DNA from 2 places in the Thiopseudomonas sp. SA1F2-1K genome. Region 1 is predicted to be linked to the other one. Evidence: predicted binding sites of a transcription regulator. Region 1 holds the regulator's gene; the other holds the start of a gene.

Region 1 (5,053 bases):
CAATAATCGCATACACATTTTTTAACGCACCGCCCAACTCGACCCCGTAACGATCACTGCTGGCGTACACCCGAAAAGTCGAACCATGCAGCACCTCCTGCACTTGCTGGCACAGCGCCTGATCTTCACTGGCAATCACAGTCGCAGTTAACGCACCGGCTGCCACCTCTTTAGCTAAGTTAGGACCGGATAAAACCCCTACCCGTGCTTTAGGCACAATTTGCTCAATGATTTGGCTCATTAATAAAAAGCTATCCGCCTCAATCCCTTTAGTGGTACTAATCAAGCCCTTACCTGCTAATTGCTCGGCATAAGGTGTGAGTACTTGGCGTAAGGCCGTAGATGGCAAGGCAACAAAAATCAGCTCACAAGCTAATGCCTCGGCAATTTCACTGGTTGGCTGTACGCCATCCTGCAGCGGCACTCCCTGTAAATACTTAGGGTTTTTCCGCTCAACTTGCATGGTTTGCGCTTGCTGTTCATCGCGCATCCATTGAATAACGGGGTGGTTATTGCTCGCTAATAAGTTGGCAACAGCAGTTCCAAAACTACCACCACCAAGAACTGCAATTGGTTTGCTCATGGGTATCCACTACTCGTTTAGCCAAAATGGCGATGGCGGCATTATACGTTGCAATCCAGCCATTATCAGTAGCTTTTGCAAGATAATCATTTAGAATTAAATCCATGAACGAGCAAAGAGGCCCTCTTTACGAAGTCATTCAGAGTGATAAATTTTACTTGCTAGCACTCTGGGTCCCTTAGACATGAACCAACACTTTAAGCTCGCTATCATTATTTTGTAGCAATGATCGCCATTTCTATAATTTATCTTTTTCGCTCTCATATTTTTAAGTACTGATAGCTAGGTGTTCAATGACTCTTTTACAGCGCTGGCATACCGGAACTATTCACCGCCATACCTTAATTGTCAGCTTAGTCCCTGCATTATTAATTGCTACTTTACTAACGACTTACTTTACTTACTCACGCTTCCAAGACTTACAGCAAGGCCTACTCACTACTGGTCAGTTATTAGCTAACCAGATTGTTCCAGCTGCTGCGTATGGCCTGGAATCTGGTAATTTTGCTTATTTACAAACTTTAGTTAGTGCCGCCTCCAGTACCCAGTATGTGCGTTGTATTAATGTCTATAATCAAGACAATCAAAAAATTGCATCCATCACAAAAAGCTGCCCTGATTACAAACAATCTTTTAAGTTTGACGCTCCTATTTACCAGCACTCCACTGAGCCGGATACCCATGAGGTAGCTACGCCCCCCATTCCTAAACAAAAAAAACTGCTAGGAAGAGTCGTTGTAGTGATGACTGACGTTCAGTTACGCAAGGAACAGCAACAAAGCTTATTGCAAGCCAGCTTATTAAATGGCTTTGCTTTTATGCTAACTTTATTATTAGCTCATGCACTATCACGTAGCCTATCTCTGCCCTTAAAACGCATGAGTTACTCTCTAAAAGCCATGCAGCAAGGGAATTACAGCCCAGTTAAAGTTACACGCTATACCGGTGAAATTGGCGAACTAGCTAACAATATTAATCGACTGGCTGAAGACCTAAGCCAAGCCAAAAAAGATCAGCAGATTCAGTTACTGCAAGCCACTAAAGCCTTGGAAGAAGCTGAACATGCGAACCGCAGTAAATCAGACTTTTTAGCTATGATGAGCCATGAATTGCGTACGCCAATGAACGGCATTTTAGGCATGCTACAGCTACTTGAAACCACTGAGCAAAGCAGTGAGCAAAAAGAATACACCCAGTTTGCCACCACTTCAGGCCAACAGTTGCTACAAGTCATTAATAATATTCTTGATTTTTCCCGTCTCGAGCATCATGCCATCGGCTTAGAGTATTTATCCTTTAACTTGAAAGAGTTATTTGATCAAGCCTTTAAGCCATTTGAGTTAGAAGCTAAGCAGCGTAAGCTCGATTTCAGCGTAACTTATAGCCCCCTAGCCCGCGATAGCTTCTTACTGGGCGACCCGACACGTATTAAGCAGGTGTTAGTCAACCTAGTCAGTAATGCCTTTAAATTTACCGAACACGGCTTTATTAAAGTCAGCTGCCAAGCCTTTATGAAAAATAAGCACAACTTGGATTTAGCCATTAAGGTGACCGATAGTGGCATTGGTATTGCTAAAAGCCGTATTAAGTATATGTTTGATGCCTTTAGCCAAGCCGACAGCTCTATTTCTAGGCGTTATGGTGGCACCGGATTGGGTCTATCCATCTCCCATAGTTTGGCCGTACAAATGGGCGGCACCCTGACCTGCTCTAGCCAAGAGCAAGTAGGCACACTGTTTATGCTGAAAATTCCGCTACAAATTGATCAGGCCAAAACACAGGAATAACTTGCCCTCAGCAAAACACTGTATATAATACCAGTCATACAGTACTTAATGAGGGCGAACACCATGAAGCTAACTAAGCGCCAAGCAGAGATATTGGCATTTCTCAAAGAGTGGATTGAGCAACACGGCTATCCACCTACCCGCGCTGAAATCTCTCAAGCCCTTGGTTTTCGCTCGCCCAACGCAGCTGAAGATCATTTACGCGCACTGGCCCGAAAGCAAGCAATTGAAATGATTCCTGGTGCCTCGCGTGGCATTCGCATCATTGAAGACGAACTAACAGCAGCGCCTGATCTTAGCTTAGCCCTTAACGATCATGAGCTGCCAATTATTGGTCAAGTTGCTGCCGGACAACCCATTTTAGCCCAAGAACATATTGAAACTACCTGTGCAATTAGCCCTAATTTTTTTAAACCCAAAGCTGATTATTTGCTGCGCGTTAAAGGCAGCAGTATGCAAGACATTGGCATCCTAGACGGTGATTTGCTGGCAGTGCATAAAACCCAGCAAGCAAAAAATGGCGACATTGTTGTAGCCCGCATCGATAACGAAGTCACCGTTAAGCGCTTTAAGCGCGAAGGCAATACTGTTTGGTTAATTGCTGAAAACCAAGATTTCGCCCCGATTGAAATTGATCTAAGCCATGAAGAGTTAGTGATAGAAGGCTTAAGTGTCGGTGTGATCAGGCACTAACTGGAGAAACCTACCATGCAAAACTTAAACAGCAATCGTGTGGTGCAGAGCCTGCCCCTGTCAATTTTGCGCAAACCAGCACTCAATCAAAGCCTGCCGCTTGGTGAACCCAAATTAGGCATAGCTCAAGAGGCCTTTAGCGAGCTGATTATCAGTGGTGGCAAGCAGCAGTTTTTAGCGCTGTTAGCACCCGTATTACAGTCCTTAAGCCATGAACAAGCCGACCGCTGGTTAACCTTGGTAGCACCACCTGAAACTATCAGTAATCAGTGGCTCCGCTCGATCGGAGTCAATCCACAGAAAACCATGGTGATCAGCGATCGCTCACCAGCAAAAGTGATGAAAATTTTACGCCAAACCCTGAGCTTAGGGCTAAGCCATACCGTAGTTAGCTGGATTGATGTGATGCCTGAAGGCCTAAAACAACAGCTCAGTCGTCAGGCGGCTTACACCCAAAGCAAGTGGCTTAATATTAAGCACCCCTTCACTCTCGCCTGCTAAGTTCATCTCCTAACTGGGCAATAACAATGCCCGCCGCACCTACTCTGGGCGACGGGCCTTGAAATTTACACAATAATCAGTGCAGCATCAGCCTTAAGCCAAAGCGACCTTGTATTGCTTCTCCCATTCTTTAGTTTCTTTTTTCGAGGCGCCCCCCAAAAACTCTAGGGCTTGGCGCAAACGGAAACGAGTTAAATCCGGGCCTAAAATCGCCATGGCATCTAACACCGAAACCGAGCTGCTTGAACCGGTAATCGCCGGGAACATTAACGGCATAATATCCCGCAATTTTAGCTCTAGCGCCGCACCAACTTCATTAATACAGGCCATAATCGCGTCTTTATCCCATTGACGCTGCGCTTCTAAACGCCACAACACAAACTGCAACACCTGACGCACTTGCTTTTCATCGAGCTTTTTATGCGCAAACAATTCTGCATTTAAAGGCACGCCAGCGGTAAAGAAAAAGTTTGCTAGGGGCGCAATTTCACTGAAGGTTTCTACCCGTCCTTGCACATGGGGGGCAATTTGCATGAGGTATTCAGGATTAAATGCCCACTGCTGCACTTGCTGAACAAAGTCTTCAACGCTTAACTCACGCAACCACTGACCGTTTAACCAAGACAGTTTCTCAATATCAAACACCGGGCCACCTAAGGAAACACGGCTTAAGTCGAAGTTTTCAATCATTTCTTCAAGGCTAAATTTTTCACGCTCATCGGGCATCGACCAGCCCATACGCCCCAAGTAGTTCAGCATGGCTTCTGGCATAAAGCCCATACGCTCATAAAACGTAATTGAGGTTGGATTTTTACGCTTAGAGAGCTTACTTTTATCAGGGTTACGCAGCAGCGGCATATAGCACAATACAGGCTGTTCCCAGCCAAAATACTCATACAGCTTAATTAACTTCGGCGCCGAAGGCAGCCACTCTTCGCCGCGTAGCACGTGAGTGATCCCCATCAGATGATCATCTACCACGTTGGCTAAAAAGTAAGTAGGCAACCCATCGGCTTTCATGAGCACCTGCATATCCATGCGGTCCCAGCCAATTTCGACTTCGCCACGCAGCATATCCTTAACCACGCAGACCCCTTCGGTCGGTACCCGCATCCGAATCACGTGGGATTCACCTGCCGCTACTCGTGCTTGCGCTTCACTCGGGTCAAGGTGTGAGCAATGCCCATCATAGGCCGGTGTTTGCTTATTGGCCATTTGCTCGGCACGTACCGCATCTAAGCGTTCAGCAGAACAGAAGCACGGAAAGGCATGGCCCTTAGCGACTAATTCATCTGAATATTTTTTATAGATTTCACCGCGCTCACTTTGACGATAAGGACCATGGGGACCACCGACATCGGGGCCTTCATCCCATTCAATCCCTAACCAACGTAAGGCATCGTAAATCTGTTGTTCAGACTCTTTGCTCGAGCGAAGTTGGTCGGTGTCTTCAATTCGCAAAATGAATTGGCCGCCGTGCTGGCGCGCA
Region 2 (5,053 bases), 700 kb from region 1:
GGACCGCCACGCTGGCTGCGTCCACCACCAAAGATATCGCCAAATACATCACCGAAAATATCGCCAAAGTTACCGCCGGAGAAGCCACCACCAAAACCGCCACCGCCCATTTGCGGATCCACTCCGGCATGGCCGTATTGATCATAAGCCGCACGCTTTTCTGCGTCGGACAGCACCTCATAGGCTTCGTTAGCTTCTTTAAACTTTTCTTCCGCGTCTTTGTCGTCGGGATTACGGTCTGGGTGAAACTTCATCGCTAAGCGGCGATAAGCTTTTTTTAGCTCCGCTTCACTGGCTCCGCGCTCAATCCCAAGCACTTCGTAATAATCACGCTTTGACATAAAACTTACTCTCTGACTTAAAACTGCACCTTAAACACGTCAACGCGGGAGCAAGCTCCCGCGCGAACAGTGATGCAGCTTATTACAGGCCACATCGATTAAGTGAACACTCTAGGCAACAATTACTTGTTGTCGTTATCTTTCACTTCTTCAAACTCTGCATCAACTACATCGTCTGAACCGGCTTGCGCCTGATCTGCACCCGCCTCAGCTGCTTGAGCTTGGTCGGCATACATTTTTTGTGCCACCGGTGCAGTCGCTTGTGATACAGCCTCGATTTTAGCTTCGATCAGTGCTTTATCGTCGCCTTTAATCGCTTCTTCAAGCTCAACGACCGCCGCTTCAATGGCTGTTTTTTCTTCGTCAGTCACCTTGTCGCCTGCCTCAGTCACCATCTTACGGGTCGCATGGACCAGCTGATCACCTTGGTTACGCGCCGTTACTAACTCTTCAAACTTGCGATCTTCCTCAGCATTCGCCTCGGCATCACGCACCATTTGCTCAACTTCTTCATCGCTTAAGCCAGAGTTAGCCTTAATCACTACCGACTGCTCTTTACCGGTCGCCTTATCTTTGGCTGACACGTTCATAATACCGTTCGCGTCAATATCAAAGGTTACTTCAATTTGTGGCACACCGCGTGGCGCAGGCGGAATATCCGATAAGTCAAAACGACCTAAGGATTTGTTTTGCGCTGCTTGCTTACGCTCACCTTGTAACACATGAATAGTTACTGCCGGCTGGTTATCATCAGCCGTTGAGAACACCTGGGATTTCTTGGTTGGAATCGTCGTGTTTTTCTCAATCAGGTTAGTCATCACGCCGCCCATGGTTTCAATACCCAAGGACAGAGGCGTCACGTCTAGCAGTAAAACGTCTTTAACATCACCACCTAATACCGCACCCTGAATGGCCGCACCCATGGCTACTGCTTCGTCAGGGTTAACGTCTTTACGGGCTTCTTTACCAAAGTAATCAGCGACCGCTTTTTGCACTAATGGCATACGGGTCTGACCACCTACCAGAATCACCTCATCAATCGCGCTGGCTTCAAGGCCTGCATCGGCTAACGCAGTGCGGCACGGCTCTAACGTACGCTGGACTAAATCTTCTACCAATGACTCTAATTTAGCGCGAGAAATAATCACGTTTAAGTGCTTAGGACCACTGGCATCAGCCGTGATGTAAGGCAAGTTAACGTCGGTTTGCTGCGCTGAAGAGAGCTCAATTTTAGCCTTCTCAGCCGCTTCTTTTAAGCGCTGCATCGCCAATGGATCACCTTTAAGATCCATACCGCTGTCTTTCTTAAACTCATCGGCTAAGTAGTCGATTAAGCGAATATCAAAGTCTTCACCACCTAAGAAGGTGTCACCGTTGGTGGCCAACACTTCAAACTGGTGCTCGCCATCAATTTCAGCAATTTCAATCACCGAAACGTCAAAGGTACCACCACCTAAGTCATACACGATCACCGTACGGTCGCCTTTGGCTTTATCCATACCGTAAGCTAGGGCTGCTGCTGTCGGCTCGTTAATAATCCGCTTAACATCTAAGCCGGCAATACGACCCGCATCTTTAGTGGCTTGACGCTGACTGTCGTTAAAGTATGCAGGAACCGTAACTACGGCTTCGGTAACTGGCTCACCGAGGTAGTCCTCAGCGGTTTTCTTCATTTTCTTCAAGACTTCCGCAGAAATCTGTGGCGGTGCCATTTTTTCGCCTTTTACTTCAACCCAGGCATCACCATTGTCCGCTTTAACAATAGCGAAAGGCACCATTTTGATGTCTTTTTGCACTACTTCTTCGTCAAACCGACGACCAATTAAGCGCTTCACCGCATACAGGGTGTTGGTTGGGTTAGTCACCGCCTGACGCTTAGCTGATTGCCCTACTAACACCTCACCGTCGTTGGCATAAGCAACGATTGATGGCGTAGTACGACCACCCTCAGCGTTTTCAATAATTTTTGCAGTACCGTTTTCTAACACTGACACGCAGGAGTTAGTTGTACCCAAGTCAATACCAATAATCTTACCCATGATGTTCTCCAAACTGATCTAAGTCTTATGCTCGCTATGAGCCGCTAATTCTTAATGCTTGACTAATAAATGGGGGCTATTTTTAACTTTTCAAGCCCTCGGCTATTTATTGTGTCGCTTATTATTTCGTAACGCTGTTATTGCTGGTACTTACTGACTCACCACCACCATAGCCGGACGCAGTAAACGGCCACTGATGGAATAACCTTTCTGGAATACCTTCACCACCGAGTTGGGCTCAACCTCAGCATTAGATTCCATTGAAATGGCTTGGTGTAACTCTGGATCAAAGGGTTGACCCTCTGGTGAAATTTGCTCTACCTGATGGCGCTTTAAGGTATCAAGCAATAGTTTTAAGGTCAGTTCAATCCCTTCCCGCATCGACTGCACCGCCGTATCTTCAGTAATCTGTACCTCAAGTGCACGCTCTAAGGTATCCACCACCGCTAATAAGTCTTTAGCAAATTTTTCTAAAGCAAACTTATGAGCTTTTTCTACATCCTGATCGGCGCGGCGACGGGTATTTTGTACCTCAGCCATTAATCGCAGTTCTTGATCTTTAGCCATTGCCAACTGATCAGTTAACGCCGCTAACTGTGCTTCTAGGTCATTTTCCACCGCTGGCTCAGGCGCCTCAGCTGCTTCACTCTCAAGCAAGGCTTCATCTACTTCAACTTCTGGTGTTTCTGGTTTCTGCTGTTCTGTCATTGCCCTGTCCTCAGTGCAGTATTTTTTACAAGTTACGCTTTATATGAGGGCTAGCTCCTACGAATTCAAGGCACTAAACCAGGTGATTTAAAAAGTCCTTTGCAAGCCATAAAAAATACTGTATAAATTCACAGACTGTTTATTGTTACAGGTGAATTTCATGCTGACTCATCTAACGATTTCCCACTACACCATTGTTGAACACCTAGAACTTGATTTGCGCTCAGGGATGAGTGTAATTACCGGTGAAACAGGGGCAGGAAAATCGATTATGCTCGATGCCCTTGGACTGGTCTTAGGTGGACGCGCCCATAGTCATGCGGTTAAGCCCGAGCGAGAAAAAGCTGAAATTCAAGCGCTGTTTGACCTAACCCAGTTACCTGCTGCTCAACAATGGTTGCAAGAACGCGATTTAGCGGATGATCAGCAGTGCATTTTACGCCGAGTCATTACCCAAGAAGGCCGCTCACGCGCCTACATTAATGGTATCGCCTGCCCACTAGCTGACCTTAAAACCCTGGGCGAAATGCTGGTGCATATCCATGGCCAACATGCCCAACAAGCCCTGCTGAAACTCGATCAGCACCGCTTATTACTTGACGACTACGCCCAAGCCGATGCCTTAGCTGCGCAAGTCAAGCAGGCTGCGCTCAGCTATCGACAATTAAGCCAAGCCAAGCACAACGCTGAACAAGCCGCTGCTCAGCACGAAGCTCAATTACAATTACTGCGTTACCAACTGGAAGAACTGGATCAGCTAAATCTAGGAGAAACTGAGCTTGCCGAACTTGAACAAGAGCAGCGCTTACTAGATAACGCCATTCAGCTGCTAGGCAGCTCGCAAACTGTGCTGGATATCTGCAGTGATAACCCTGAAAACTCACTGCTCAGCAGTCTTAACTATTGCCTGCAACAACTAAGCAATAGCCAAGCGGCTAAACAACTAAACCAGTTTGAGAGCGCACGACATTTACTTAGCAGCGCTCATATTCAAATTGACGAGGCCATGGGCGAATTGCGCCGTTTTTCCGATAGTTTTGATGCCGACCCTATACGTCAAGAACAGATTGAGCAACGCCTCGATAGCATCTACAGCTTAGCGCGCAAGCATAAAATTCAACCCGAGCACTTGCTCAATCTGCAGCAAGAGTTACGCGCCGAGCTCAACACCCTTGATCAACAAGCCGCCAACCTAGAGCAGCTTGAGCAACAAATTGAACAGGCACAAAGTAACTACCAGGTCGCCGCTGAAGCCTTAAGCCAAGCGCGCCACCGGGCAGCGCCCCGCTTTGCACAGGCGGTATCCAAGCAACTCAAACAGCTGGGGTTAGTGTCTATTCAGTTTGAAATTGGCCTATTTCCGCGGGCAGCCAACGAAGAGCTTTCTAGCCATGGCCTTGAACAAGTCAGTTTTTTAGTCAGCACCAACCCAGGTCAACCCTTGCAAGAAATGGCCAAGGTCGTCTCTGGTGGTGAGCTTTCACGTATTAGCTTAGCTATCCAAGTGGTGTCTGCAGCTAGCAGCGAAACGCCCACCTTAGTTTTTGATGAGGTCGATGTGGGCATTGGCGGCCCCACCGCTGAAGTCGTGGGACGCTTACTGCATCAACTCGGGCAACGTGGCCAAGTGATTGCTGTCACCCACTTACCCCAGGTAGCAGCCCATGGTGATCAGCATCTGTATGTGCATAAAAAACACTCCAAACACAGCACCGACACTTCGGTCAAAGTCCTGTCAACCCATGAGCGTACTGAAGAGGTCGCCCGTATGCTGGGGGGGATTCAAATCACCAACGAATCCTTAGCCCATGCTAAGCAACTACTGCGTTTGCCGATTTCCGCTTCTGCCTAAACTGCAAGCCCGCTGCCAGTTACTCTTTCGTGGCAGCGGGCTAAACCTGCAGCGGGTTACTGCATCCGCACCGTCGGTTTAGACCAAGCTCCAGTAATGCGATAACGCACCGC

The links. The regulator LexA, encoded in region 1, represses DNA repair genes until DNA is damaged. The targets are predictions, from matches to a motif close to CTGTNTNNNNANACAG.
Region 2: a site for LexA is predicted at 3,207-3,222, ahead of recN (DNA repair protein RecN). Genes of this name have one in related genera too.

What each region holds. Positions count from the first base shown of each region.
Region 1 is NZ_CM172014.1:1,198,937-1,203,989, forward strand. Features, by position in the region: gene AC2T15_RS05780 (NAD(P)H-dependent glycerol-3-phosphate dehydrogenase) at 1-583, opposite strand, end outside; gene AC2T15_RS05785 (ATP-binding protein) at 877-2,370, shown strand; gene lexA (transcriptional repressor LexA) at 2,434-3,063, shown strand; gene AC2T15_RS05795 (cell division inhibitor SulA) at 3,079-3,564, shown strand; gene gltX (glutamate--tRNA ligase) at 3,658-5,053, opposite strand, start outside.
Region 2 is NZ_CM172014.1:497,628-502,680, reverse strand. Features, by position in the region: gene dnaJ (molecular chaperone DnaJ) at 1-341, opposite strand, end outside; gene dnaK (molecular chaperone DnaK) at 464-2,380, opposite strand; gene grpE (nucleotide exchange factor GrpE) at 2,531-3,088, opposite strand; gene recN (DNA repair protein RecN) at 3,249-4,940, shown strand; gene AC2T15_RS02360 (YhdP family protein) at 4,997-5,053, opposite strand, start outside.